Regions from separate parts of the Labrenzia sp. C1B70 genome, predicted to be linked through region 2. Evidence: riboswitches for the same ligand, from Rfam matches in the RefSeq annotation. Region 2 holds a riboswitch; each other region holds the start of a gene.
The links. Region 2 has a riboswitch for thiamine pyrophosphate ahead of thiO (glycine oxidase ThiO). Riboswitches for the same ligand answer to the same signal wherever they lie in the genome.
Positions count from the first base shown of each region.

Region 1: linked by a shared signal. The riboswitch ahead of Q666_RS46905 (ABC transporter permease) and the one ahead of thiO (glycine oxidase ThiO) in region 2 are both predicted to bind thiamine pyrophosphate.
Region 3: linked by a shared signal. The riboswitch ahead of Q666_RS50795 (hydroxyethylthiazole kinase) and the one ahead of thiO (glycine oxidase ThiO) in region 2 are both predicted to bind thiamine pyrophosphate.

Region 1 covers NZ_AXCE01000010.1:221,964-231,956, forward strand. Annotated here, with positions in the region: gene Q666_RS46895 (adenylosuccinate synthase) at 1-468, shown strand, start outside; gene Q666_RS46900 (hypothetical protein) at 733-2,505, shown strand; TPP riboswitch at 2,587-2,693, shown strand; gene Q666_RS46905 (ABC transporter permease) at 2,751-3,596, shown strand; gene Q666_RS46910 (ABC transporter substrate-binding protein) at 3,619-4,560, shown strand; gene rpoH (RNA polymerase sigma factor RpoH) at 4,635-5,519, opposite strand; gene Q666_RS46920 (RluA family pseudouridine synthase) at 5,697-6,722, opposite strand; gene Q666_RS46925 (hypothetical protein) at 6,721-7,077, shown strand; tRNA gene Q666_RS46930 (tRNA-Glu) at 7,213-7,288, shown strand; gene Q666_RS46935 (DeoR/GlpR family DNA-binding transcription regulator) at 7,380-8,162, opposite strand; gene Q666_RS46940 (hypothetical protein) at 8,311-9,621, opposite strand; gene Q666_RS46945 (DUF1134 domain-containing protein) at 9,761-9,993, opposite strand, start outside.
Region 2 covers NZ_AXCE01000006.1:340,114-350,106, reverse strand. Annotated here, with positions in the region: gene Q666_RS43330 (CoA-acylating methylmalonate-semialdehyde dehydrogenase) at 1-431, opposite strand, end outside; gene Q666_RS43325 (LysR family transcriptional regulator) at 772-1,653, shown strand; gene Q666_RS43320 (thiamine phosphate synthase) at 1,681-2,286, opposite strand; gene Q666_RS43315 (thiazole synthase) at 2,283-3,056, opposite strand; gene thiS (sulfur carrier protein ThiS) at 3,062-3,259, opposite strand; gene thiO (glycine oxidase ThiO) at 3,243-4,220, opposite strand; TPP riboswitch at 4,382-4,502, opposite strand; gene Q666_RS43300 (DNA topology modulation protein FlaR) at 4,550-5,074, opposite strand; gene Q666_RS43295 (pirin family protein) at 5,221-6,156, shown strand; gene Q666_RS43290 (DUF6030 family protein) at 6,125-6,967, opposite strand; gene Q666_RS43285 (class II aldolase/adducin family protein) at 7,268-7,975, shown strand; gene Q666_RS43280 (ROK family protein) at 7,978-8,871, shown strand; gene Q666_RS43275 (DMT family transporter) at 8,946-9,947, opposite strand.
Region 3 covers NZ_AXCE01000012.1:541,555-551,547, forward strand. Annotated here, with positions in the region: gene Q666_RS50780 (OmpP1/FadL family transporter) at 1-859, opposite strand, end outside; gene Q666_RS65940 (hypothetical protein) at 1,084-1,422, opposite strand; gene Q666_RS50785 (TRAP transporter substrate-binding protein) at 1,456-2,562, opposite strand; gene thiD (bifunctional hydroxymethylpyrimidine kinase/phosphomethylpyrimidine kinase) at 2,564-3,370, opposite strand; gene Q666_RS50795 (hydroxyethylthiazole kinase) at 3,407-4,180, opposite strand; TPP riboswitch at 4,249-4,359, opposite strand; gene Q666_RS50800 (Lrp/AsnC ligand binding domain-containing protein) at 4,567-4,803, shown strand; gene Q666_RS50805 (hypothetical protein) at 4,824-5,231, shown strand; gene Q666_RS50810 (DMT family transporter) at 5,463-6,464, opposite strand; gene sbmA (peptide antibiotic transporter SbmA) at 6,570-7,826, opposite strand; gene Q666_RS50820 (xanthine dehydrogenase family protein molybdopterin-binding subunit) at 8,025-9,993, opposite strand, start outside.

The DNA of each region.
Region 1 (9,993 bases), on a different contig from region 2:
GGCCCGTTCCCGACCGAACTGAAGGATGAGATCGGCGAGTTCCTCGGAACGCGCGGCCATGAATTCGGTACGGTTACCGGCCGCCGCCGCCGCTGCGGGTGGTTCGACGCTGTGCTGGTGCGCCAGACCGTCTGCACCTCGGGCATCACCGGCATCGCGCTGACCAAGCTGGATGTTCTGGACGGTCTTGATGAAATCAAGATCTGCATCGGCTACGAACTGGACGGCGAGCGCATCGATTATCTGCCGGCTTCGCAGGGTGCCCAGGAGCGCGTGAAGCCGATTTACGAAAGCCTGCCGGGCTGGAAGGAATCGACCGAAGGTGCTCGCACCTGGGCCGATCTGCCGGCGCAGGCGATCAAATATGTGCGTCACGTCGAAGAACTGATCGGTGCTCCGGTCGCTCTTCTGTCGACAAGTCCGGAACGGGACGACACAATTCTTGTGCAGAATCCCTTCCAGGATTGAGATCTGTGACGTTAGAAGCACATTATTAAGGACTGCGGTTGCGTGCTGCGAATCACCGCACGCAACCACCTTTCGTTTTCGGCGTTCCATGTGTGTGCCGAACAAACAATCTGTGTTAGGAAAAGGGTACTGCGAGGTTCTCTGTCGCGGCGAAGTTATTGAAGAAATAGCACCGGTTTTCGAAAAACTTGCTATAAGCCTGAGAATGAAACGAAATCTCGGGCCCGCAGAACAGATCCTTGCAGTCGGCCGGTAGGCAGGAAGATGGCTGATTACTATTCAATTCTGAAGAAAACGATCGCGTCTTTACCTGAAAACAATGGTGCTGCACGCAGAAGCGTTTACAGCCGTGCGCGCAATGCCATCGTCAATCAGCTGAAAGCCTATGAACCGCCGCTGGCGCCGTCCGAGATCACGGCCGAGCAGCTGCGTCTGGAAGAAGCCATTCGCAAGGTGGAAGCCGAAGCCGCCCGCGAAAGCCTCGGTCTCAGCCCCACAGTTCCGAAGGTCGAAACGCCGCCCCCGGCGCCGCAGGTTTCCGCGCCGCCCGTGACACCGCCTCCGGCTGAGCCGGTGGCAGAGGCTGCGCCGGAAGCGCCTGCGCCTGCACCACAGGAACCTGAAACAACTGCAGCACCGGTGGTGGATACCCCGGCTCCGTCGCCCTTGAAGGAAACCCTGACACAGGCCGAAGCGCTTGGCATCGCGGCCAGCCAGGCTGTTCACCACGCCAAGGAAGCTGCCGACCCGGGCGCTGCGCCTGTGCGCCAGGAGCCCTCTTTCGGCGGACCTGTGCAGCCGGAACAGACAGATGATGGCCTGTTCGAGCCTGCAGATACCGCTGGTGCGGCCGATCCCGCCGATCAGGTTTATCCAGGCGAGGAAACAGCCAAGCCGAAGGACAAGTCGGCCTCCAAGAAAAGCCGCTCCAAGCGCGCCAAGCCGAGTGCTTCGGATGCGCTGCGCGGTGATTCATCCGGCAGCCGCACCGTTCCGATCGTCATTGCTGCGGGTGTCCTGTTGCTGGTGCTCCTGGGCGCCGGAGCCTATTTCCTGATGCCTGCGGGCGATGAGACGGCCGATAGCGGCAACGTGCCGGTTGCGTCTTCTTCGCAAACGCCTGTCGATACGCAGCCGGACACCACGCCGGAGCCTTCGACCGCTGCCCCTGCCGGAGAAGGTGAAGAGCCTTCGAAAAACACCGACCGCCTGTTGAACGAAGGCGAGACGGATGTGGTTGCCCCGGATGCACGCACGGTAACCACGACGACGATTACCGGACAGTCTGATTCGCCTGCGCCGGCCGATACACCGCAGGTCGATACACCAGCTTCCGCTGCGCCCGAACCTTCCCAGCCGTCCATCGTGACGAGCGGAGAAAACGATCAGTCTTCTGCGACCACCGAAAGCCCGATTGCGGTGCCGGAAGACAATCTCTCGGCCATTTCGCCGGACGAAACTTCACCGGCTCCGTCCGCTACGGCTGCGGATTCCTCGGTGCAGCGCTCTATCCTTTACGAAGAAGGGGAAGAGTCCGGCGGTGCCGGAACGGCTGCGCAAGGCGCTGTCGTTTGGGGTGTCGATGAAGAAACGAATCTGGACGGCAAGGCTCTCGCGGTTCTGAGCGCCTCCATTGAAATCCCCGAGCGGGATGTGAAGGTCGACATTCGCATCAAGCCGAATGACGATACTTCCTTGCCCGCCAGCCATCTGGTCGAGATCAAGTACGAGTTCCCGGAAAACTTCGCTCCAGGTGACGTCGTCAACGTGCCAGGCCTGGTCATGAAGCCTACGGAAGAAGCTCGTGGCGATGCGCTGATCGGCGCTTCCGTGAAAGTGTCCCCGGGCTTTTTCTGGATTGCCCTTTCCAGCTTGCCGAACGAGCAGCAACGCAATCTCGCCCTGCTGCGCGAACGCGGCTGGATCGACATTCCGATGCTTTACGAAAACGGCAAGCGCGGCATCCTGACCCTGGAAAAGGGAACCGCCGGTGCAGAAGCCGTAGAAAAGGCGATCACGTCCTGGCAAGCCGGCTAAGCGCCAACCTGCCTCCTTTCAAAATCTGAAGAAGCCGCCTCACGGCGGCTTGCCTTTTTCCGTCACACAAGGCATGGTCCGGCTTGGTCCGAGGGGTGTTCCGGTTACCGGAGCTGAGATGGCGTAATGCCGAACCCTTAGAACCTGATCCGGGTCATGCCGGCGAAGGGACGGAATCCTTAGCCTATTCCCGGATCTCCATTGTCATTTTCGGCTTGTCCGAAGACGGGAGATCCTATGCGTACTTGTCTGCGACCACTGCGGTCGCCGCACATCCGAATGCCGGTATCGGCTTTCATGCGTTCCTGTTGGCCAACGGCGGCGGGGACTGCGGGATGATGGCGTTTGCGAAAGCTGTTGCCAGGACCATACTCGGCCTGCTGCTGACTGTCGTTATCTGGGCGGCAATCGTCCGTGTGTTCGACACCCAGCATTATATCCTGCCGGGTCCGGACCGCGTCTTTACGGCCTTTGTCAAACACGCAGGCTTCCTTCTGCATCATGCCGGCATCACCGCCTATGAGACGGTGCTCGGGTTTGTGCTGGGGGCAGCCGCCGGGGCATTGCTTTCCGTTCTTTTGTGGCTGTTTCCGATTGCTGCAAGGTTCGCCATGCCGCCCATTCTGGTGACGCAGGCCCTGCCTGTTTTCGCAATCGCGCCGATCCTGGTGCTCTGGCTCGGTTTCGGGCTGGCCTCCAAGATCGTCGTCATCATCCTGGTCATCTTCTTCACGGTCACATCGACGTTTTTCGATGGCCTGCAGCGGCTTGACCCGGGTTTGTGCGATCTCGCCCGGCTTTATCGTCTGTCTCGCCTGAAGGAACTCTGGTTCTTTCGCCTGCCGTCAGGCTTGCCGGCGTTTGCCTCCGGCCTGCGGGTGGCCGCGGTGTTCGCTCCCATGGGGGCGATCATCGGCGAATGGGCCGGGGCAAAAGGAGGCCTTGCCTTCATCATGCTTCAAAGCAGCAACCGGATGCAGGCGGACATGATGTTCGCCGCCCTGATCCTGCTCGCGGCGATGGTGCTGATCATGCGCTTTGCCGTGAACCATCTCACCCGACTTCTTGTTCCCTGGCAGCCGCTCACCTAGCTGCCGCTCTACGGAGGACCTCATGAAAAAACAAATCCTGTCACTCGCATTGGCGGCCGGGCTGCTGGCATCGGGGCCGGTACAGGCCAGTGAGAAACTGACCTTGCTGCTCGACTGGTTCATCAATCCGGATCACGCGCCGCTGGTAACTGCGCAGACCAAGGGTTTCTTCGAGGCAGAAGGCCTCGAGGTTGAGATCATCGAACCGGCGGACCCGGCAATGCCGCCGAAACTGGTTGCTGCCGGGCAGGGCGATATCGCGGTGTCCTATCAGCCGACGCTTCATGCGCAAATCGAGGAAGAGCTGCCGCTGAAATGGATCGGTACGCTGGTGGAAACACCCCTCAATTCTCTCATCGTGCTCAAGGACGGCCCGATACAGGAACTGAAGGACCTCAAGGGGAAGAGTGTCGGCTTTTCCGTGTCCGGCTTCGAGGACGCGATGCTGGGCCAGATGCTGCGTTCGGCCGGTTTGACCATGGATGATGTCGAGCTGGTGAACGTCAATTTCGCGTTGTCAGGCTCTCTGCTTGCCGGTCAGGTGGATGCGGTGATCGGCGCATATCGCAATTTCGAGCTCACCCAGCTCGAAATCGAAGGCAAACCCGGCAAGGCTTTCTTCCCGGAAGAAAACGGTGTGCCGATCTTTGATGAGCTGATCTATGTCGTCAACAAGGACAAGACGGACGATCCACGCTTCGCCAAGTTCCTGGCAGCCGTGGAAGCGGCCACCATCTATCTGAGCAATCACCCGGAAGAAGCCTGGAATGCCTTCATAGAAGCGTATCCGAACCTCAATGACGAGCTGAACAGGCGGGCATGGTTCGATACGTTGCCGCGGTTCGCCAAGCGTCCGGCTGCACTTGATGAAGGCCGCTACCAGCGCTTTGCGGAATTCATGGCCGAAGCCGGTCTGATCAGCAAGGTCGTGCCGGTGGAGAGCTACACAGCCGAAATCCGCTGAACATCAGCTTAGGCAAAAGAAAAGCGCCGGAGCATAGCTCCGGCGCTTTTTTTGGTTCTCTTTGACCGAGTGCCTCAGGCGGCGGGCTGGTCCATTGTGCGGGCGCTGTTGCGCACGGCTTTTTGAACCTTTTCGAAAGCGCGAACCTCGATCTGGCGGACGCGCTCGCGGCTGACACCGAATTCGCCCGAAAGGTCTTCCAGCGTCATCGGGTCTTCGGCCAGGCGACGTGCTTCAAAGATGCGCCGTTCACGCTCGTTGAGCACGTCCATCGCGTCGTTCAGCATCTTGCGACGCATATCCAGCTCTTCCTGATTGGCAAGCAGGGTTTCCTGACTGTCGCTTTCATCGACAAGCCAGTCCTGCCATTCACCGGCATCAGCTTCCGCGCGCACGGGCGCATTCAGGCTGGCATCGCCGCCCAGACGGCGGTTCATGGACACCACTTCCTCCTCGGACACCCCGAGTTTGGTGGCAATCTCAGAGACCTGATGCGGCTTCAGATCGCCTTCGTCCAGCGCCTGGATCTTGCCCTTGAGGCGACGCAGGTTGAAGAACAGGCGTTTCTGGTTGGCCGTGGTTCCCATTTTCACGAGGGACCATGAGCGCAGGATGTATTCCTGGATAGCCGCCTTGATCCACCACATGGCATAGGTCGCGAGCCGGAACCCCTTGTCCGGTTCAAAGCGCTTGACCGCTTGCATCAGGCCGACGTTGCCTTCGGAAACGACTTCTCCGATCGGCAGGCCATACCCGCGGTAACCCATGGCAATCTTGGCGACGAGGCGTAGATGGGAATTGACTAGGCGTTCTGCAGCTTCAGGGTCTTCATGCTCTTTGTAGCGCTTGGCGAGCATGTACTCTTCCTGCGGCTGAAGCATTGGAAACTTGCGGATCTCGTCCAGATACCGGCTGAGACCGCCTTCCCCTGCTGTAAGCGTCGGAACGTTCTGGGCCATAACATGCACCCCCTTTCGTCAAGTTTGCGACCCCTTCCTCCCGCTGCCCCGCAGTGATACGCAAGCAAGCCATTTTTGAGGGAAGGCGGACGCACAATAGTGTCCGTACAGGCACACAGAAGCTTCTAATATAGGTCCAAATTGGTCGATTGCATGGTCAGAAAACGAAAACGCATCCTAAAATTTTTGTAATCCGGACAAAAGATTTGCGAAATCATCCGGGTAAGGGCTCTCAAAGCGCAAGGTTTTACCATTTGCCGGGTGTTCGAAAGCCAGCAGGCCGGCATGCAGGGCTTGCCTGTGAAAACCGTTCACGAGGCTTTTGAGCGGCTCATCGAGCCTGTTTGCCTTTGTCTTGAAACCCGATCCGTAATCATCGTCACCGATCAGCGGATGGCCAATGTGGGCCATGTGCACGCGGATCTGGTGTGTGCGTCCGGTTTCAAGGCGGCATTCCAGCAGCGAGGCGAGCGCAGGCTGTTCGGCGTTGCCGAAGCGCTCCTTCACCTGCCAGTGGGTAATGGCGTGGCGGCCGGAAGTCTTGACGACGGCAATCTTCTGACGGTTTGCCTGTGAGCGGGCCAGATTGGCGTTGATCGTGCCTTTCAAGCCGGAGGGTGCTCCCCAGACCAGAGCCGAATAGGCGCGTTCCAGCGGTCCGGTGCGGCCGTGGTCGGCAAACTGGGCTGCAAGGCCCTTGTGGGCCTGGTCGGTCTTGGCGACGACAAGCAGTCCGGAGGTGTCCTTGTCGACCCGGTGAACGATGCCGGGGCGCTTCACGCCGCCGATGCCGGAAAGGCTGTCACCGCAATGATGGATGAGTGCATTGACGAGGGTGCCGGTCCAGTTGCCGGCGCCAGGGTGGACGACAAGCCCCGCCGGTTTGTCGACCACGATAAGGTGTTCGTCCTCAAAGACGACCGAGACGGGGATGTCCTCACCCTTGGGCTCGGGGTCTTCCGCCTGCGGCAAAGTGAGGGTCAGGGCATCGCCTTCATTGACCCGGTATTTCGGCTCCACTATTTTCGCGCCGCCGACGGTGACGTCCCCGGACTTGATCAGGGACTGGATCCTGTTGCGGCTAAGGGCTTCCAGATGAGCCGCCAGCACCGCATCCAGCCGTTTCCCGGCATCGGCTGCATCAACTGTTAAACTGAAATCCTGGTCCAGACCGGCCGGATACTCGAGGGAATTGTCTGTCATGTCACAACCTGATTATCGGGATGAGGGGCCGGGTGAAAAGCCGCTTGATCCTGCGGCCGAACGCATCCAGGCCAAGCTGAAGCGTCTGTTGCTCGGCTCGTCCCTCGTCATGATCGCCGGCTTTATCGCTGTCTTTGCAGCAATTCTCTACAAGATCAACTCCAATAAGTCCGATGTTTCAGCCGATCAATATGCCGCAACAGTGGCAGTTGGCGCTGACGCGGAAATTTTGCAGGCCGACCTTTCGAACGGTCTCTTGCTGGTTCTGGTGCGCGAAGGCAGCAAGACGGCGCTGCTGCGCTTCGATCCCGTCACGGGCAAGCAACTGGGCCGCACGGATTTTGTGGCACGCTGACGTGGCGTCGCGCGTATCGCGCGCGGTTATGAACAGGCATGTGACAGAAAAATGAAAATTAGGGCTTGCGTCTTTTGTTATGCAGCCGTATACGCACGGTCCTCGGCTTGAGGCACTGAGCTTCTCAAGCCCCGCGCGCCCATCGTCTAGCGGTCTAGGACGCCGCCCTTTCACGGCGGAAACACGGGTTCGAGTCCCGTTGGGCGTGCCATTTTTCCCCAAGGCACAAACAGCATATCCACATCCTGCGCACAGGGTTCTCCACCCGTTTGTGCACCGGTTACACGGAGTGCTGTGTTCGATCAGCTGGCAGTGCTGTCTTCCTGCTGGCCGGTCTCGATCAGCTCGACTTCCGCGTCTTGCGCGATCTGCGCGAAGTCTGGCGAGGGGCAATAATCCGTTACGAAAGTAGTGACCTGTCGCAGGTGTCCGACACGGACCGGTGCAGTGCGCTCGAACTTGGTACTGTCGGCGGCCAGAATGACGTGCCTGGCGTTGTCCATGATGGTCTTGGTGACTTTCACTTCCCGGTAGTCGTAATCGAGCAGGGAGCCGTCGGGATCGATCGCGGAAGCGCCGATGACGGCAAAATCGACCTTGAACTGGCGCATGAAGTCCACCGCGGCCTCGCCGACAATGCCGCCGTCGGAATGGCGCAACACGCCACCGGCAATCACCACCTCGATCTGGGAATAGCCGCGCATCAGGCTGGCGACGTTGATGTTGTTGGTGATCACCATCAGGCCGCGATGCTGGAGCAGCGCCTGTGCGACCGCTTCCGTGGTGGTGCCGATGTTGATGAAGATGGACGCGTTGTCGGGAATGAGCGAGGCAACCTTCTCGCCGATGTCTGCCTTTTCCCTGCTGGAGATGATCCTGCGGGCCTCGTAGCCGACATTTTCGATGCCGGACGACAGCAGGGCCCCGCCATGGGTGCGCGCCAGCAGGCGCCGGTCGCAAAGCTCGTTGAGATCCTTGCGGATCGTCTGCGGGCTGACATCAAACCGCCGGGCGAGATCGTCGACGCTGACGCGGCCCATCTGCCGTGCGAGTTCGAGAATTGCGTTGTGGCGTTCGATCAACATGTACGACAGACTCATCCTGTGCATGACGGGCTGGCTGCGTTCCTGCATCTGCAAACGGAAATGCGGGCGAGGAGCAACAGCGCGTCAGGTTCGTTCAATATTCGGACGAATGTCCATCGGACTAGATGACCGGAGCGACCTGCTCAGATCAAGCCACATCTTTCTTTTTTTGTTTCGTGGCTTTCGTTTTCTGGTCGCTGTCTTGCGCGGCGCCGGTGCTTGCCGGCGTTGTTTCCGCCTCCGGCTTTGGCTTGTTCCGGCTGGAGGCAACGATCCTGCTTACCAGCGCTTCAGCCGCGTTGGCGATATCGCCGGATCTTGATTGTGTTTGTGTCGTGCCCTGGTCCGCGTCTGTCTGCAGATTTTCCTTGGAGGATGCCTCAGGCCGGTTGCGATCTTCCGGCAGGCTGTCCTTGGTCTGAAGAGAAACCGGGACGAAAGGCGGTGCCGGCTTTGCGGGAGCGCCTGCGGCAGAAGCATTGACGGCTGGAGACGCCTGACCGGTCAGCTTTTCGGCAAGGGCGCGGAAATCGCGGCGCAGATCCACGAGAGCAGGAACCGAGGACAGGTCCTTCTGCAGCTTTGCCATCTGGGCGGTGATCCGCTGAAGCGCACGGTCTTTTTCAGCAGCGTCGGCCTGGTAGCGGGCAGCTTCGCCGGAAAGCTTTTCCAGCTCGGCATCAAGATGTTTCTGGCGCTCGTTTTCCGGAAGCCTGGCTGCGTCCAACATCAGCGACAGACGGGTGACTTCAGCCTGTGCGGACACATAGTTGGATTCGGTGTCAACCAATTGGGCTTCTAGTTCGGCGAGCCTCGTCTTGGCGGTTTCGCTGCGGGCAGCATCCATCTGGCCTGCAACTGTCGGCTCATACCGGGCCAGCTTGGCCTTCAAAGTGGCAACTTCCGCTTCAAGTCCGGTGATTGTGGCAAGTGCCATGGTGCCGGACGCCGGCAGCCAGCCGCTGTCGTCTTCTGCGGGTTCTTCCGGCTTCGCCTCGGCAGGCGTGTCTTCGTGGCCTTTTGTCCAGCTTTCCGCAAGAGCCCGTTCGGCTTCCGACAGCTTCTTTTTCAGGGAGGTCACTTCGGACGACAGCATGTCGACAGCGTGCTGATCACTTGCCTGGGCGGCGACTTTGGCTTCCAGGCCGGAAATCGTTTCCTTGTGAGATTTCGTCAGCGCTTCAACTTCCGCCCGCATCCGCGTGGTTTCGAGCTGAAACTTCGCAGCCTTCTCACGCTCGTTGTCGAGACGCTTCTCGACACGGCGCAATTCTACCGCATGGCGCGCACGTTCCTGGTCCTGTGCAGCGCGGACCTCTGCGTAACTGGTCGGATTGACGGCGCGCAGGGCTTCTTCGGTCAGTCGGGCGGCCCGGCGGTAAAATGCGGGCAGGATTGCCAGTCCGATCAGGCCGGCGGTGCAAAACCCCAGCGCCACATACATCGCTGCTTCAATCAAGTCCGGCTCCCGGTTACGTTCTAAAAAACGCCCACAACTCCATCATTAGACGACAGTAGGCCTGCCGCCAAGTGTCCTGCGTGGAACGAATGCAACCCGTCTTCGTCGCCAGGTTGCGACAGCCGCCTTTCCGGTCCGATCAGAACGGGTTCCAGGTCGGCTTGTCGGTGAACTTCAGGTATCCCATGTTCAACCCGAGACGGGCGCCGACACCGGCGCGCACAGGCACCAGCACGATTTCGTTGTTCAAGAGCACGGTCATGCCGACCCCGCCGACCAGGTAGGCCGATCCGTTGACACCGGCAAAGCGGGTGTAGAGGGAGTTCACGGTGGGCAGATTATAGACCAGCATCATCACCCGGGCACCATCCG
Region 2 (9,993 bases):
GCAACGACGCCAAGCGGCTGGCGCATGGAGTACATGTCGATGCCAGGACCGGCGCCTTCGGTGAATTCACCCTTCAGGAGATGCGGCGCACCAATGCAGAACTCGGCGACTTCCAGACCGCGGATAACGTCGCCCTTGGCGTCCGGAATCGTTTTGCCGTGCTCGCGGGAAAGAGCTTCAGCCAGCTTGTCCATGTCGCGGTTGAGAAGATCTACGAACTTCATCATCACGCGAGCGCGACGCTGCGGGTTGGTGGCAGCCCAGGCAGGCTGTGCGGCAGCAGCATTGGCAATTGCCGCGTCCATCTCGGCCTGGCTGGCCAGGGCGACCTGCGCCTCGACTTCACCGGTAGCCGGATTGTAGACGTCTGCAAAGCGGCCGGAGGTTCCCTCCACGTACTTGCCGCCGATAAAATGACCGATCTTCCGCATGTCGCGTTTCTCCCAATATGTCCTGACACCAGCCAAAAGGATTTTGGGCGAGCGTCCGAGATGATGTCTTTTTGACTTTTATTTTTGCTACAAACAAGAACCAGATTTCCGGACCCGTTGTGCGTTTTTTGAAGTTATGCAATAAAACGCCACGAAGCGTCTGAGACAAACGATAGGTCCAATCCCCCTCGGTTGTCATCCCGGCTGAAACTCTACCAAAAGCCGGTGTGCAGCAAGGCGTGATCTCAACAACATGAACGCGGCGGCATCGTGCCTTGTATCTGACATCAGCTGAAAAAAACAAATCGGAGTGGCTGGTCATCGCGGAAAGCAAATCGACATGAATTGGGACGACATCCGCATCTTTCTCGCGATCGCTCGAACAGGACAAATCCTGGCGGCAGCGCGCCGTCTCGGCCTCAATCACGCCACGGTGGCGCGCAGGCTGACGAGCCTCGAAGACAGCATCGGCACACGCCTCTTCGACAGATCAACATCCGGCTGCCTTCTGACGGAAGCCGGCAGCCGGTTCTTTGACCGGGCAGAACGGATCGAAGCCGAGGCGGTGGCAGCGGAAGCCGACCTGACAAACAACACGCCGGAAATTTCCGGAACCGTTCGCATCGGTGCGCCCGATGGTTTCGGTGTCGCGTATCTTGCGCCCCGGCTTGGCAAGCTCACGGAAAAACATCCAGGACTGACGGTGCAGCTCGTTCCCGTACCCCGCTCCTTCTCGCTCTCCCGCCGTGAAGCTGATATCGCCGTGACAATAGACAGGCCGGAAACAGGCAGGCTGGTTGCCGGCAAGCTCGTCGACTATTCGCTCGGCCTTTATGCGTCAAAAACCTATCTGGAAAGCCGGGGAACACCTGCCTCCGCAAGCAATCTGATCGACCACGATCTTATTGGCTACGTGGAAGACCTGCTCTATTCGCCATCGCTGAACTACGGCACCGAGATCCTGAAAGACTGGACCGCACGATTTGAAATCGCCTCCGCACTCGGCCAGACCGAAGCAGTCAGGTCCGGCGCCGGTATCGGCATACTTCACGATTTTATCGCGCGCGATAATACCGACCTGATCGCCGTTCTCCCGGAGATAAAGCTTCACCGGGCCTACTGGATGGTGACACATGAAAGTTCGCGCCCTCTCCGCCATGTCGCCGCGGCACAGGATTTTCTGCGCGATCAAGTCGCGCGCGACAAGGCGATATTCGTTTAGCCAGGCCGAAGGCGAAACGCACCCAACCTACCGCCAGGGATCTGTCGCCATTATCCATTCCCTGGTGCGCGCTTCCGGGTCGGCATTCCGGGTGATGTCGGTGACAACGGCTGCGATATCTGCACCGTTCTCGAACACACCCGGCAGACGCTCCGGATTGAGGCCACCGATAGCAACAAGCGGCAATTCGCCGATCTGCCGCTTCCACCGACCAACCTTTTCAACGCCTTGGGGCGCCCATTTCATTTCTTTCAGGATCGTTGGATAGACAGGCCCCAGCGCGACATAGTCGGGCTCGACAGAAAGAGCGGTTTCCAGTTCCTCACCGTCATGGGTCGAAACGCCAAGTTTCAGCCCCGCCTTGCGAATGGCACCGACATCGGCGTCAGCAAGGTCTTCCTGACCAAGGTGGACAAAGTCGCAGTCCAGCTCAATCGCGAGCTGCCAATAGTCGTTCACGACAAGTTGGCAGCCGTGCTTCTCGCAAGCGCTCTTGGATGCTGCGATTTCCTTGCGCAGGACTTCGTCGCTCGCGTCCTTGATGCGTAGTTGAACCAGTTTGACGCCAAGCGGAACCAGCCGCTCGATCCAGTCGGAACTGTCGACGATGAGGTAAAAGGGATCGAGCTTCATTCAAACACCGCCATTCCGAGAACCGGGGTAGAAGGAACCGCCATGTCGCGAGGTTCCAGGGGTTGGGCTTCATAGGCCAGGCGACCGGCCTCAATTGCAACTGCAAAGGCCTTGGCCATTGCGACAGGGTCTCCGGCCTTTGCCACAGCCGTATTCAGCAGCACCGCATCGAAACCGAGTTCCAGAACAGCGGTCGCATGGGACGGTCTGCCAAGACCGGCATCCACAACAAGTGGGATGCCTTTGAAGTGACTGCGATAGGCACGAAGGGCATCCGGATTGACCGGCCCTTTCGCCGAACCGATTGGCGCACACCAGGGCATCAACACCTGGCACCCCGCCTCAAGCAACCGTTCGCCGACGACAATATCGTCCGTCGTATAGGGAAACACCTTGAAGCCGTCATCGCTCAGGATACGTGCGGCTTCAACTAGGCCAAAGACATCCGGCTGCAGGCTGTCGTGATGACCGATCACTTCCAGCTTGATCCAGTCGGTTCCAAAAAGGTCGCGTGCCATTTTTGCGGTGGTGACGGCTTCCTTCACCGAATGACATCCCGCAGTGTTGGGCAGCACCTTGACGTTCAGTTCCCGGATCAGGTCCCAGAACCGGCCGCCTCCGCCACTTCCTGCCGTTTCGCGCCGAAGGGACACCGTCAGAATTTCAGCCCCGGATACCTTCACCGCGTCCGACAGAATTTGGGGTGATGGGTACTGGGCAGTTCCAAGCAGGAAACGCGACGCAACGCTTTCGCCATAAACTTCAAACATGGGCGTCATCCTCCCTGCATCGGCGACAGGATCTCGATACGGTCGCCAGCTTGAAGGAAGCAATCGGTTCGTTCTTCAGCACAAACCAGATCGCCGTTGCGTGCCGTTGCAAGAAACTCATGGTCATAGGCAAGTTCGTCCAGAAGCGCAGCCAGCGTCGCGCTGACAACTTCCTGAGGTTCGCCGTTAATGGTTAGCTTCAAGGGACATCTCCTGAAGGTGTTGCACGATCCTGCCTGCCGCCTCCATGGCAAAATGCGGAGCAAGCAGGAAGCCGTGCCGGTAGAATCCGTTCATTGACAACGTGTTGCCGGTAAACGTGAGACGAGGAAGATTGTTCGGATATGCCGGGCGAAGGCCCACCCCGGTTTCGATGATCTTTGCCTCGGCAAATCCCGGATGCAGGCTGTAGGCGGCATTTAGAAGTTCCATGGTGGACCGAACACTGACCGCTCCCTGGTCACCGCTTTCGATCATGGTTGCCCCGACCATGAAGACACCGTTGTCACGAGGCACCACATAGACCGGGATGCGCGGGTGCAGAAAACGCACCGGCCGCGAAAGCGAGACATCCGGCGCGTGGAGGATCAGCATTTCACCGCGTACGGGACGCAAATGCGGATCCGGCGAGGCCATGCCGGTACAATCGGCGACAAGATCGGTCGCCGCGGTGAAGTGCTGCGCCTCTAACCTCACCTTTGCACCGCTTTCAGACACCTTTGCCCGCAATGCCGTGAGGGCCCGCCGCGGATCGAGATGGGCTTCTCCGGCAAAATGAAGCCCCTTTGCAAATCGGCCTGCGAGGTCCGGCTCGAGTGCGCCCAGCGCGTCAGCTTCAAGCCAGGCAAAGCCGCTGGTTCGAGAAGCAAAGCGACTTAACTCGCCGGTATCGCGCGGCGCGGCAACAACCAGCGTGCCATTGTGCCGGACCTGCCCCGGCAGAACCTTGCTCCACCAGCCAATGGAGGCTTGCCCGAGCCGCAGAACATCTTCCTCGGCACCTTCCCGCTCACACCATGGCGCCAACATGCCGCCTGCGAGCCAGGAGGCACTGGCGGTGAGATCCTTGTGTTTTTCCAGCAGCTCCACCCGCACACCGCGCGAGACAAGCTCATGTGCCAGTGCCAGACCGGCGACACCCGCCCCTTTGATACCGACCTTCATTCCTCCTCTCCTGCCAGGGTGGACGTCAGTCGTTCGACATCACGGAATGTCTGATAGCCCGCTTGCATTCAACGGATCTCCGCAAGAACCGGAAAAGGTCCCGCATTTCGGACATTCGGCTTGGAAAGGTGGCCGGGTTGGAGCATTGCCGTGGCGAACGCAGTTGGCCGAGAACACCTTCCCTTCGCCAGCATGACCTGGATCAGGTTCGTCGGGTCCCTGCACTGCGCAAGTGCGCCAGCAGTATCTCAGCCTCTTCTGGAGGCACCCCGGGTGAACCCCTGTTGTGCCGCCCGTCAGGCGCACCTGTCAAGAGACAGGATGAGCCTTCATCCTTGTTGCCAGGGGCGCGCCAGAAAATCGTCGATTTCGGCAAGGGGGTTGAACCGATAGACTTTCAGATGGTCCGGAGGTTCGCGGTAGATGTGCTCCAGCTTGGCTCTGGCGGAGTGTCTCGTTCGCCAGATGAACCTCAGGAATTCAACAGTTTGCCAGTTGAACTGCTCCGGGCAGCCCTCGGCCAGATCCGGACGGCTTTGCCCATTGTATTTCACCGACCGTTTCAGCACTCGAAATATGCGGCGCGTTACCGGGACATCGAGCCAGATGAAAGTGTCGGCACGTTCGATACGTTCCGCATAGGTGCTTGAATGACCGCCCTCGAAGATCCACACATCCTTCAGATGGACCTCATGCGTCAGCCGGTCTTTCTCTTCCCGCGTCCGCTCGTTCCAACCGGAGCGGTAGTGGATCTTGTCCATATGATAGACCGGCAATCCGGTTTTCCGCCCAAGGGCAACGGCAAGCGTGCTTTTGCCCGAGCCCGGGCCGCCAACGATCATCACGCGTTTCATGTCGCACCAAACAAAAGCAAGGAAGGGCCGGTCGTTATACAGATTGTGCAGGGGATGAAAACCCGAAACAGACTGTTCAATGGACACTTCGGCTTCGCTGGCCCTATCTAGTTTGCAAGACAGAATGTTCTTTGATGGAGAGGCAGATGAGCTGGTTGAATTGCCCTGATCCCGTACCGGGAAATGCTGCAAGCTGTGACCCGATTGAAACGATCATCGTACCGCGGACATCCGACCTCGGTGGATTTTCGGTAAGACGTGCCTTGCCGTCTGCCAGGCGGCGGATGGTTGGCCCTTTCATCTTCTTCGACCAGATGGGCCCGGCAGAGCTTTTGGTCGGTGGCGGTATCGACGTGCGCCCGCATCCTCACATCGGGTTGGCGACAGTTACCTATCTCTTCGAAGGAGAGATGTATCATCGTGACAGCCTTGGAACGGAGATTGCAATTGCCCCCGGTGCTCTGAACTGGATGAGCGCCGGCAAGGGCATCGTGCATTCCGAACGTGAGAGGCCGGAACGCCTGCAGGAAAAACGTCCCCTGTTCGGCCTGCAGAGCTGGGTGGCCCTGCCCAAACACCTGGAAGAGACCGACCCGACCTTCCAGCACCACGGCACAGAAGAACAGCCGGAATTTGCCGATAAGGGCGCTTCAGTCAAACTTATCGCGGGCGAGCTTTATGGCCACAAGGCACCGGTGAAGACAGCGTCCGACATGTTCTATGCCGATATCACGCTGGAACCGGGAGCGAAGATCCCGCTGGATGCCGGGTGGGAAGAGCGCGGCCTTTACACGGTCTCGGGCCAGATCACCATCGCCGGCCAGAATTTCGATCCAGCCCAGCTGCTGGTGTTCAAACCGGGTGATCATCTGGTGATCGAAAACACGTCTCCCGTGCCGGCCCGTTTCGTAGTGCTTGGCGGCGAACCGATGGACGGCCGGCGTTATATCTGGTGGAACTTCGTGTCTTCATCGAAAGAGCGCATCGAGCAGGCCAAGGAAGATTGGCGTCTTGGCCGTTTCGATACGGTACCCGGCGATGCGGAAGAGTTTATTCCCTTGCCTGACCGTCCGGGGCCCTGACACTCCAGCCGCTTTCCAGTGGCGGTGCTTTTTCAAACCTGTCGGCGGGCCGGATAAGGTCCGGCTCGCCAAAGTCCAGAATGATGTTGAGCCGTTGGCTTGCCAGCGGGTCACCCGTCAGATTTGGATCTTCCGGCGAAACCGACAGCCGCACGCCTCTGTGGGTCGTCTCCAGTTGCCTGAACCCGGAAACCGCCTCGCGAAACACTTCCGGAACCGTCCAGCCATACCGAAGCGACAGGGCGTCGATCACCAGCCAGACCGCATCAAGGCCGATCTGCATCTGGCGCGGATCTTCCACCACCAGCTTCAGCCGCAGATAATCGATGCTTTTTTCCGATGGGCCGCGCAGCAGAAAGAAAAGAGTTGTCGAACCGTAGTCGACGCTGGGTGTGGTCAAGGGCACCAGGTCGGATGCACATTGCCAGCGGCCTTCACTGAAAGGTGCCCGGCTCCAGCCAGGATTTCCGAGCCCCAGAGACCGTAATTCGTCGCATAGCTGATCCGGCTGACCCAGGAAGCTGCGTTTCAGCTCCGCGGACAGTTCCGGTTCGGGAGCCAGCAGCACCTGCTTGGCCGGAGACTGCAGGGAAGAAAGCGGATCAGGCATCAAGGGGGCGGTTGCAACGCTTTCCTCACTCCCTTGCCCGGCAAGGTGCAGGAACAGGCCGCCAACGGCGAAACCGGCAGCCAGCAACGCCAGGGTTCCCCAGATGTAGTACGGCGTCACCTGAGCACGTTTACGAGATCTGGACGCGCGGGTTGGCAGGCCGGGCCTCCTGGGCTCGCCTCCTTCAGACAGAGTTTCCATGTCCGGCTCGGCCCAGCGCGGGCCCTTGGAACGGTGCCCCGGCCTCGACCTGGATTGCGCTCCCCTGCCCGTCCGGTCTGCCGACATTGCAGCCGATCCAAGCAAATGCCTGAGCTTGTCTGCGAAACCTGCCATTCAGTCCCTTAACACCGCGATCCTCAACCGAGTGGTCAAGGGCACGGGATTTATCAAACCAATACCTTGAAAAGGCAACCGGATACCTGTCATGTAAGCGCCGCTTCCACGGTCGCGCAGCCAAACGTAACGCTCGCACCCGAACCAGAACCAAAGAGGCCCCGAATGCCCACCTTTCCAGGTGACACACCTGACCTGCGCCGTGCGATCATCGAGACAGCCCGCGCCTTGCCTCGTCTCGGACTGACCAAGGGCACGTCAGGAAATGTCAGTGCACGCACCGAATCCGGTTTTTTGGTGACGCCGTCGGGAACGCCTTACGAAAATCTGACTGAAGACAAGATTGTCGCGCTGGACTGGGAGGGCTGCTACCGCGGCGAGACACTACCGTCTTCCGAATGGCGGATGCATCTTGACTTCTATCTGGCGAAGCCGGATTGCGGCGCGGTGGTGCATTGCCATAGTCCTCGCGCGACCGCCCTGTCCTGTCACCGGCGCGGTATTCCTGCATTTCACTATATGGTGGCGCTTGCCGGTGGCGACCGTATCGAATGCGCCCATTACGCCACCTTCGGCACCCGCGGATTGTCCGAGGCAATGATTTCAGCACTTGGCGACAGAAACGCCTGCCTGCTTGCAAATCATGGGCAGATCGCCGGTGGAGCAACCTTGCAGAAGGCGCTGTCAACCGCGGAAGGCGTGGAAGATCTGGCAGACCAGTATCTATCAGCCCTGATCCTGGGTGAACCTGTGATACTGGATGCGGAGGAAATGACCGTAATCTTGAAAAAATTCAAAACCTACGGAAAACAAACAAGCGAACTTGAAGACGGCCAGACAGCTGCCTTCGAACTGCCAAGACGGATGGACTGAAAATGCGGCTGGGAATTGACTGGGGTGGAACCAAGATCGAAATCATCGCTCTTTCCAACGAGGGCGAGGAACTGTTCCGGCAACGGGTCGACACACCCAGGGACGACTATGAAGGTTGTCTGGAAGCAGTCCGTTTTCTGGTCGAGGCGGCCGAAAAGGCAACTGGACAGACGGGAACGCTCGGTCTTGGAATTCCCGGTTCGCTTTCCCCCAAGACAGGCCTGGTCAAGAACGCCAATTCCACCTGGATGAACGGCAAGCCCCTGGACCAGGACCTGCAGAGGGTCCTTGGCCGCCCGGTTCGTATCCAAAATGACGCAAACTGTCTCGCTGTTTCCGAAGCGACCGATGGCGCAGGTGCTGGAGCGCATATCGTTCACGCTATCATCATCGGCACAGGCAGCGGCTCGGGCATCGCCATCGACGCGAAAGCCCATCTTGGTGCCAACGGCATCGGTGGCGAATGGGGAGCGATCACCGTGCCCTGGCTAAAGCCGGAGGAGTATCCGGGTCCCGACAGCTGGATCGGCCACAAGGGCGCCATCGATCGCTGGTGTTCGGGAACGGGTTTTCAGCTTGACTACAAGGACAGGACCGGAACGCTGCTGAAAGGCCATGAGATCATGGCACTGAAACGTTCCGGCGACGTGGTGGCAACTGCCGTCTACGAGGCTTATGTCAGCCGTCTTGCCCGTGCGCTTGCAATGTCGGCTAATCTGCTCGATCCGGACGTATTCGTCCTGGGTGGCGGCATGTCGAATATCGACGAACTTTATGCCGACCTTCCCCCCGCGATGACGCCTTACATCTTCTCCGATACCTTCGAGACACCGATCCGCAAGGCTATGCACGGCGACAGCTCTGGTGTGCGGGGAGCTGCCTGGCTCTGGGGGTGAGAAATCACCTGGAAACCAAAAACGACAAACCGACCCCGCGAGTTGCGGGATCGGTTCTTAGGGGCATGGCAAGACTAGCCTGACTTTTTCGCTCCAGCGCCGCGCCCTTTGCTGACGAGCACAATCCCTGCCCCGACAGCTGCGACGGCCGCCAGTTTCGCCATGTTTGGCACTTCACCAAAGGCGAGATATCCAAGGCCAAGACCAATCACCGCGGCGACGGAGCCTATCTGGCTGAGATAGACAGGCCCGGCTGTGTGCTGAAGGCGAAAATACAGCCCGTACTGAAAAGCGAATATCGTTATTTGGGCTGCCAGCAGGCCAGTGGCCTCCAGTGACCAGGTGCCGGGCACAACGGGGATACCGGCCATGGCAGTAAATAGTCCGAGTGCCGCAAACCCGACCAGCATCATGCCGAGAGCAAGATTGACCGGCCTTGCGCCTGCTGGCCACTTCACCGTGCGAAAAATGTTTCCGGAAGCCAGGAATACAGGGATCGACAGAGCAAACATTGCCCACCAGGAGGCATCCACGGAAAGCTGACGTCCAGACGCCGCCAGCAAGATGCCACCAGCCAGACCGAACAGAACGCCAACCCCACGCAGAACCTGAAACTTCTCCAGGCGCAACAGAACAGCAAATCCATAAGTCAGAACCAGCGGAAAAGCGTAGCTCAGGGAAACAAACCCCGCCCCGACCTTTGGCGCAGCAACCACTGCGATCATGTTCGGGGCAATGAACAGGAGACCGCTGACCAGCAGGTAGAAGGCAAACTGGCCCCGGCTGACACCTGTGTCCCCTTTGGCGGCGATACTTCCTCCGGACGCAATCCTGCTAATAACGAACAAACCCGCAGCACCGCCAAGGATGGACCACTGCAACAGGGCCAAAGGATGCCACCCGGTCATGGGGGCGGCCTTCGCAATCACCGTGGATACGGCGAGAAAACCACCGACAATCAACAACAGCACCAACGGCTGATCCAAAGGACTTTCACGCCTCTCGCCTGAAAGAGAAGCTTGTTGCTGCAGGGAAGCCGTACTTGCGGATGTTCCTAATCTGGTCGTGTCCACCATGGGACTGTCCTTCCTCACAATTTGGCGCTGGCTTGATGCTGCACCG
Region 3 (9,993 bases), on a different contig from region 2:
GAGTAACGGTTTCCGGCGTGACGACTGTCGCCTCGATGCCTGCACGATTGCCCGCGAAGGAAACCGGGGTCATGCCGGCAAAAAAGCGCCCGCCCGGGTTGATGTAGGACCCGTCGAGATTGTTGGCGACCGCGGACCGGTAGCCAAGACCGATCTCGGTCCCCTCCCAAGGCCGCACAGTCAGGCCCGCGGTGACGCCAATGCCGTAGCCTTCCCCCTTGAACTCGGTCGTCGCCGCAGAGGTGGAGAACGGATAGGCCGATTTCAGCCGGACTTGCAGATATTGCGCCTGGACCCCGACACCGACAGCGAACATGTCGTTGATCTGATAGGCGATGGCCGGATTAACGTTGACCGAGAACACTTCGGATGACCGGGAATAATACTGGCCTGCCCAGTTCTGCTCCGGTTTGGTGCTAAGCCCGAACGGCGCATTGACGGCAAGGCCGAACACCACTTGATCATTGAAGCGGTAAGCTGTGTAGGTGGACGGTACCCAGGCATCCGATGCAATGTCGCCGCTGCCCGCTGTGCTGCTGGTCGCACCATTGACGGTTGTCAGTGCTCCGGGCGTAAAGGTTCCGTCGATATCGGACTCAGGCATGATGAAAGAACTGTGCGATTCAATCGTAAGCCCTTTGCCCGCACCAATCAGCGTTGCCGGGTTCCAGAACATCGAGGAGATGGACTCACCCGTCGTTCCGTTCCCCGCGAAAGACATTCCTTGATAATAGGCACTCTGCTCTCTAAGTGCGAACCCACCTGCGAACGCAGAACCTGCAACCATTGATAGAGCTACAGCTGTAGAAGCAAGTAGAACTGATTTCTTGTTTACCCACGGCATTGAGTTTCCTCCCATCCCCTAGCCACCGGATGCTTGATGACAACCTGAGACAGGGTTTTAGGAGAATGCCGTCCGTTTCAACTGAATATTTACGTCAGTTATGCGGTCGTTTTTTCATGCTGCAATGCGAAATGCGCGGCTTTTCTGGTAGGTATTGCTGCGTAGACATTCAAAACACTTCAAAAACGACAGGTTCAGAGTCTCTTCGTCATCGCACCGACACACTTTCAGACATTTGCCTAAAAAACAGGCACCCGAAATGTCAGTTTCCGATAACGTAATTTAACGGTGAATCGTTGCGGCTTTGCCACAGGTTTCGTGACGGAATGTGGATCTTTTGTAGGACAAGTTCCTTGATATTCCTTGGTAAAAACGCCAATCACCTTTCCTAACGGAAATCGCGTCGGCACACCGTTGCGCGGTAGCCTTTCCTTTCGAAATTGAATTTTTGTCAGGAAGTTTGTCAGCAGGCGACGCGCCACTGTCCGGCCAATTACAGCTTTTCCGGCAAGGCAGGTTGCAAGCTGCGAACCGGTCGGTTGCACCGGCTCGCAGAAAGAGATGGTCCAGGACCGCACTCCATTCCTTGTTTGCAGCCTCAAGCGGCAAGCCTAGCTGTCGCGAGCTTCGAGGAAGCGGCGCATGGCAACGTCACTCCAGGGGGCAAGGCGTGCCCGCGCAGCCATATGACTGTCGTAGATCCTCTGGCTAAGCGCATCCTTGCTCGCGAACTCGGACAGCACGACTGCCGAAGTCTCCCGCAAAGCATCCAGAACGTCGTCCGGATAAGGACGGACGGTAACGCCGTCCTCTTCCTGCAGGAGCTTCAGTGCGCCTGCATTCTCCCAATCGCTTTCTGCAAGCGAGCGGCCGTTTTCTGCCTTGCAGGCCTCCAGAACGATGGCGCCAAGGTCTTCCGGCAGACCTTCCAGCGCCACCTTGTTGAACAGCGCTTCACCGGTGCCGTTGGGTTCATGGAACCCCGGCGTGTAGTAGGACTTGGCTGCTTTCTGGAACCCCATTGCCCTGTCCGACCAGGGACCCAGGAATTCCGTCGCATCCAGCACGCCGCTGTCCAACGCCTGGAACAACTCTGCAGGTGGCAGGCTGACAGGCGTCGCCCCAAGCCGATGCATCACTTCGCCGCCAAGGCCCGGCATGCGGATCTTCAGTCCCTTGAGATCGTCAAGAGTGTTGATTTCGCGCTTGAACCAGCCCCCCATCTGGACGCCGGTGTTGCCGGCCATTACGGGCCTTAGTCCGAACGGGGCATAAAGTTCGTCCCAAAGCGCCTGGCCGCCCCCCTGCTCAATCCAGGTGATATGCTCATGCGGCAGCAAACCGAAAGGGATCGCGGTGAAATAGACCGAAGCCGGGATCTTGCCCTGCCAGAAAAACGAGGCCGTGTGCGCCATCTGCGCCGTCCCCGCCGAGACCGCCTCGAACACGCCCAGAGCCGGCACCAGTTCCCCTGCAGCATAAAGCCGAACGCGCAGGCGACCACCGGACATCAGCTCGATCCTGTCGGCAATGCGCTGCGCCGTGACCCCGGGCCCCGGCAGGTTCTTTGGCCAGGACGTGACCATCTTCCATTCCAGCGTCGCCTGCTCCTGCGCCACCGCCGGGGCGGCCAACGCGCTTGCACCGGCGGCGGCGGAAGCCCCCAGAAGTCCGCGACGGCTGATCCGTCCGGTTTCTGTCTTTGGCTGATCGGTCATCTCACTTGCTCCAGAACGCGTGGAAATGATGGACTGGCCCGTGACCACTGCCAATGTGAAGCGTGTCGGCAGCGGCGATGGCGGCCTGAATATAGGACTTGGCGGACCTGACGGCCGCTTCCATCTCCTGCCCCTTGGCAAGACCCGAGGCAATCGCGGATGACAGGGTGCAACCGGTGCCATGCGTGTTGTCGGTGTTGATCCGCTCTGACCTGAGCCAGACCGCATTGCCGTTGCGATCCAGAAGCAGATCAGCGCTATTCGCGCCAGACCCGTGCCCGCCCTTGAGCAGAACCGCATTGGCTCCAAGACCGAGCAGACGTTCTGCCTGCGCCTGCATTTGCGTTTCGTCCGCGGCAACGTCGCCCTGCAACATGCGGGCAGCTTCATGCAGGTTCGGGGTAACAATATCGGCCAGCGGCAGCAGCAAGGCAATCAGCGTGTCGACCGCACTGTCGGCAAGCAACGGGTCACCGGAGGCAGCCACCATCACCGGGTCAAGCACAACCGGGCCTGTCTCATGTGTCCGAAGCCCTTCAGCTACCACCTCGATCGTATCGACACGCGACAGCATGCCGATCTTTGTCGCCTTGACGGCAAGGTCCGAAAAGACGGCCGTCATCTGGGCCCGCACGAACTCCGGCGGCACATCATGGATGGCGCTGACACCAAGCGTATTCTGCGCCGTCAGGGCTGCAATAACACTGGCACCAAAGACGCCGTTTGCGGAAAAGGTCTTGAGATCAGCCTGAATGCCGGCTCCGCCGCCGGAATCCGATCCTGCAATGGTTACCGCAATTGCGGTCATGGGAACCTCCTGGGAGTAGATGCCGAAAAGCCTGCGTCAGCCGGTCTTGAGACGGGCTTCAATGTCGCGGTCAGTCAGGCAATAGAGTGCGTCGAGCAACTCCGGCACCAAACTGCCTGGCCCGCCTGACCGGCTGGCCGCGATTTCGCCGGCAATGTTGAAGACGGACAGTCCGCAAGCAGCTGCAAGCGCCCTGTCCTTTTCGATGCTCAGGAACGCCGCCAGAACAGCACCGCCGGCACAGCCGGTGGCCGTCACGCGTGACATCAGTGGATCGCCGTTGCGCAGCAGGAAATCCTCGCCACGGCTCTCGACCCTGTCTTCCGGGCCAGTGACCGCAAAAACCGTTCCGGCCTCGATCAATGCATCGGCATCTGCCCGCTCCGGCAGGAGAGCGTTGAGTTCTTCCGGATTGAGCCGCACCAGATCCGGCTTGAGGCCCAGCAGATCGCGCGCATAGGCGCAGCGCACGGGAGACCGGTTCACGAAAACCGGATCGACACAAACCGGACGTCCGGCAGTCCTGGCAGCTTCGATTGCTAGCGGAATGGCCGCACGGCGTTCCTCGTCAAGGGTGCCGAGGTTCACCAGCAGTGCATCAGCCCCGCCGGCAAAGGCCGCAACTTCCTCCCGCGCGATGGTCATGGAAGGAACCGCGCCGAGCGCAAGCAACACATTGGCGGTGAAACTCTGGGCGACCGCGTTTGTGATGGCGTGAACGCGCGGCGTTTTCTGCCGCACCCTTTCCAGAAGGGTGAAGACCTGTTCGGCGCTCAGGGCCTGCGTGGAAGCAGCAACGGAAAGGCTCATGACGGCTCTCCTGCGACAGAAAGCCCGTTGCCGGTATTCCGGAAAGGACGTGTTGAAGGGAGTGGTGTGTGCATCATGATCTCAAATCCCTCCGCCGGTATCAGCCGGATCAGGTTCAAGGAGTTGGCAGGCCGCCTCTCAGCCCGGTCCAGGATGGCCGGGCACCCCCATGAGATGATTGCACTGCTAACAAGCCGGCCGTGCGATTGCAAGACCCGGCTTGTGCAGAGCGGCTACTCGGCAATTGACTGGCGGGAGGAGATAGGCGATGTCCTAGTCTGCTTTCGTGAATCTGTTGCCCGGCATGTTTGGCTGACCGAACAGCCCGGCTGATGGTTCAGGTGACACGTTCACCCCCTTCAAACACCAACTGCCCGGAGCGCCCCATGGTACCGTTTTTCGTGATGATCAAATGCCAGTTGGGCAAGACCTACCAGGTCGCCAATGCGATCGCCGATGCGGAAATTGCGTCCGAAGTCTACTCCACCTCCGGCGACTACGATCTTCTGGTGAAATTCTATGTCGACGACGGTTCGGACATTGGCCACTTCGTGAACGAGAAGGTCCACCCGATCGACGGCATTCAGGACACCAAAACCATCATTACCTTCAAGGCCTTCTGAACTCAGACCCGGAAATTTCCATGAAACTCATTAAAATCGCCGCCCTTTGCCTGCCCCTCGCTCTTGCTCCGATCGGCTCGACCGCGTCCGCGCAAGGCATGCCGCCGGAGCAGATCAAGCAGATCCTGGACCTGACCAAGGCCAACTGGGTGTCATTCCGCGACTGGCAGGGCCAGGAGCTGATCTATTTCACGCACCTGGAATCCTGGAAGTGCGGCATCGACTATGTCTTCTACGGATTAAACGACGACCCGATTGAGCAGGAATGGCAACTGGAAGCCTGTGACCCGGACAACCAGAATGTCGTTCTGAAGGACAAGCCCTATCTGGAGCTGCCCCTGGGGTCGGCCCAGTCGATCAGCGTGCAGCTGATCTTCAAGGACGGCACCAAGAGCGCTGTTGAGCGGTTCGAATACAAGTCGCAGTAGGGCCGATTTCGGAAGCCACCCGCATTCGCCGTCATTCCGGACAAGCGCAGTAAAGCTGCGCGCCGATCCGGGATCCAGCGCATCAGCGTGAGCAAAGCGAACTCTTCTCTCTTTGTCTAATGCCGCGCCTAAGGCGCGAAATAAGTGCTGGATTCCGGATCTGCGCACAGCACTGCAGTGCTAGTCCGGAATGACGGGGGAAGACAGCGGGACCTGCCCTCTTGTCTCCCCCTACGAACGCGAGGGCGATGACGCCCGGCGTGCCTTTGTCCGGTCCAGCCCGAGCTTGTGCTCGCGGTAGATGACGAAAATACCGGCGGCAATCACGATCAGCGCCCCCAGCACCACTGCTGGCAATGGCGTTTCGCTGAACACCACCCAACCGACAATGATCGCCCACAGCATGTTGACATAGTCGAACGGGGCAATGGTGGAGGCATCCGCGAACCGGTAGCTCTGCGTCAACAGGATCTGGCCGACACCACCCGCAAGGCCGATCAGCAGAAGCAGACCTGCCGTGGGCAGGTCCGGAATGATCCAGGCCTGACCCGGCAGCAGAAAGCCCAGCGGCAGCGTGAGCAGCGACAATACGGACGACATGCCCGCAAACCAGGTAACGATCGTGGACGTGCGCTCCGTCTCGCACAATTTGCGCACGGTGATCATGGCGAGCGCGGCAAAGCCGGCTCCTGTCAGGCCGATCAAGGCCCCGATCATCGAGTTGCTATCCAACTCCGCGTCACCCAGATGCGGTGACAGCACAACCAGAATGCCGACAAAGCCGACACCGACTGCGCTCCAGCGATAGACCCGCACCTTTTCGCCAAGGAGCAGAAACGCCAGCACCACCACGAAGAGCGGCGATGCAAATCCGATCGCCGTCGCATCCGGCAAGGGCAGCAGAGACAACGCGGTAAAGCCGCAAACCATCGCCGTCAGGCCGACGGACGCCCGGGTAAGATGTCCCAGCGGGTTGGCCGTTCTAAAGGCGAGCCCCAGCTCCCGGCGCATCGCCACCATGATCAGCACCGGAAACAGCCCGAAGAAATTCCGTGCGAACACAAGCTCACCGATCGGCACCGTCTCGGCGGCGATCTTGAGGGCCGTTGCCATGACGAAGAACACCATGGTGGAGGCCACTTTCAGCGATATTCCGATAAGAGGTGCCTGCCGGGTCATCCCGGTGGGCGCCGGAGGTCCGGAGAAACGGGACTTCTGGCTCAAGAACGCCATGACAACTTCCAGGCCCGGCGCTCTTCATGAAGCCACGGGCGGTGCGTCGGACCGCGGAACCGCCGGGACAGAAAACTGGCTTGAACGTCTTGCGCAGACCTGACCTTAAGCTTGCGCCCCCGGTTCAGGAGTGGTGCCGCCGGCAACCGCGAGCTCCCGCTCGGCAATGGAGACCTCAAAGCCTTTCAGACGTTTGTAGATGGACAGGAGCTCGATGATCGTCGTCCAGGAATTCACCAGGAACTGGAAGGACGAGGACACCTGGCTGAAGGCCGTCAGGATTTGCTGCACGATACCAAAGGTGATCTTGCCCACCACAATCGTCGGAATGAGGATGAAATAGGAGAAGATGTTGTCCGACTGAAGGTAAATGCCGCGGGCCAGGTTAAAATAGAGATAGTGGAAGTAGAGCCGGAAATAGTTTTGACGGACAAAACCGAACAGCTCGCGCAAGGTCGCCGGATTGGCGCGATCTTCATGATCTTCCCCGTACACAAGTTCCTTACGGTAGGCTGCCTCAACGCGCTGGTTGTGGAACTCCAGTCCGGGCAGCTTGATTCCGACAAGGCCGAGCAAAACCGTCCCAAACAGCGACCAGATGATTGCCGCGGTGAACAATGGCGCCGGAATTTCGCCTACGATCGGCAGGGACGAGACATGACTTGAAAGCGCAAACAGCACCGGCAAGAAGGCAATCAGTGTCATGATCGAGTCGATGAATGCAACGCCAAGCCCTTCCATGATGGAAGCAAAGCGCATCGTGTCTTCCTGAATACGCTGCGAGGCACCTTCGATGTGGCGCACATTCGACCACTTTTCGACGTAGTAGTCGTTCATCGCCGTGCGCCAGCGGAAGACGTAGTGGCTGACGAAGAAGCGCGTGAAGATATAGAGAATGACCCAGACCGATGTAATCTGCGCGAAGATCAGCATCAGGTTGTAGAAGTCTGCTGCGGTGACACCGCTTTCCTCTCCATTGAGCGCGTTTTGCAGCGTATCGAAGAACGGTCTGCGCCAGTTGTTGATCGCGACTGACACCTGAACGCTGTAGTAGGTCATGAAAATGATCAGGGACGAGCCCCAGATCGACCAGATCTGCCAGCGGTGGTCGCGAGAGAACATCCACCAGAAACCGCCGAAGAGCAGCGTGCAGATGCCGTAATAGATATAGAACCAAAGAAAATCAGGTGTGACGAAATAGGGCAGCCCGATGGGTGGTTGCTCACCCTGTGGCGGCGTGCCGAAGCCCAGTGTTTCTGTCAGTCCTTCAGCAAACCCGTACCAGGCAAGGATTGCGGCGAGTGACCAGAGGAAGGCAGACAGGAAGAAAAGTTTGGGCTTGGGAAAGAAGGACTGAAACAACGGGAGGATCCTATTTCTTGAAGCGGAAGGATTCGCGCCACGCACCGATGAACCGCAAGATTGCGGCAAGAACCGGATAATTCATACGTTTATTTAAAAGAAACCACAGACACAATCTTGAGAACCGGGCTTTACCGGTGTCAACTTGCTGCCTGAAAGATAAAAGGCGCCTCGAAAGGGCGCCTTTTTCAGTTTCCGTTATTTTGCTGCCTGGATGGCTTCCCACACGCGAAGCGGGGTTGCCGGCATGTCGATCAGCTCGCTGACCCCTGCTCCGTCCTTCAGCGCTTTCTGCACTGCATTCATGACTGATGCACAGCCGCCGATGGTTCCGGCTTCACCCGCGCCCTTGATGCCCATGGCATTGGTGGTCGATGGAACGTTGCGGGTCTCGAAGTGAATGTCCGGCAGGTCTGCTGCACGGATCATGCGGTAGTCGAGCAGCGAAGCCGTCAGAAGCTGGCCGTCTTCGTCGTAGATCGTCTGTTCGCACAGGGCCTGGCTGAGTGCGGAGGCCGCACCGCCATGCACCTGACCGGCCAGAAGAAGCGGGTTCACCGTGACACCGAAATCATCGACGATCACGTAGTTGACGATGGCAACGTCACCGGTATCCGGATCGATTTCCACCTCGCAAACATGGGTGCCGTTCGGATAGGTCGCCTCGGTCTGATTGACCTCTTCGCGGGCGGTCAGGGTTTCCCCGGCGCCTGCTGCAATCTCGGCTAGTGTCACCTGCTGGTCGGTTCCGACCACACGAACCATGCCACCGTCGAGTTCAAGATCCTCGATCCCGGCCTCAAGCCGATCAGCGGCAAGTTCCTTCACCTTCTTGACCAGCGCAATGCCCGCATCGCGGACAGACGGCAGGCCGATGGGGATGGAGCGCGACCCACCCGTGCCGCCCCCCTTGCGCACCCGGTCGGTGTCGCCCTGGATAACGTCGATGTCCTCGATGGAGATGCCGAACTGTTCCGCAATCACCTGGCTGTAGGCCGTTGCATGGCCCTGGCCGTTGGTCTGCGTACCGATCAGCAACGTCAACGTACCCTTGTCGTTGAGCTCAAGGGTGGCTTCCTCGCTGCCAGGGAAGGCACAGGCCTCGATATAGGAACAGATGCCGATGCCGCGGTACTTGCCGTGCTTCGCGCTGTCGTCCTGCCGGGCCTTGAAGCCGTCCCAGTCGGCAACATCCAGCGCCTTTTGCAGATGGCCGGAAAAATCGCCGGTGTCGTACATTCGCCCGGTCTGGGTCGTGTAAGGCAGTTGCTCCGGCTTGATGAAATTGCGCTTGCGGATCTCTACCGATCCGACACCGGTTTCCTCTCCCGCCTTCTCGATCAGGCGCTCGATCAGATAGGCAGCTTCCGGACGGCCTGCGCCGCGGAAGGCATCCGTCGGCACCGTGTGCATGTAGACGCCCTCGACCTTCGCAAAGACGGCCGGAATGTCGTAGAGACCGGAGGTCATCGATGTGCCGACGAAGGGAATGAACGGGCCGAACTGGTGCAGATAAGCACCCATGGCAGCCTTGACGTGTACCTTGAGCCCCAGGATCCGGCAGTCGGCGTCCAGCGCCAGTTCCGCGTGGGTGACGTTGTCCCGACCATGCGCATCCGTCACGAAGTGGTCCATGCGCTCACCCGTCCAGCGCACTGGCCGTCCAAGTTCGCGAGCCGCGACCATGCTCAGTGGGTATTCGCGGTAGCAGAACATCTTGGTACCGAAGCCACCACCGACTTCCGGCGTGATCACCTGCAGTTTATCAGCTTCCAGATCCAGAATGCTGCAGATGATGTCACGCAGACCGTGACCGCCCTGGGTGCCGACCGTCAGCTTGAACCGATCACTCGCAGCGTCGAATTCGGCAACACAGCCGCGCAGCTCCATGTAGTTGGCGACGATCCGGTTGTTGACGACGTCGATGGAAACGACCTTGTCAGCCTTTTCGAAGGCAGCGTCGGTCTTGGACTGATCACCCTGACCGTATGTGAAGGCGACGTTGGTCCCGAACTCCGGCCAGACCTTCACGGCGTCCGGTGCAAGGGCCTGCTCGATCCCGACGACAACGTCCAGCGGTTCGTAGTCGATTTCCAGCATCTCGGCGGCATTCCGGGCTGCGTTGACATCGTCCGCGACGATGAAGGCAATCGCATCGCCCACATAG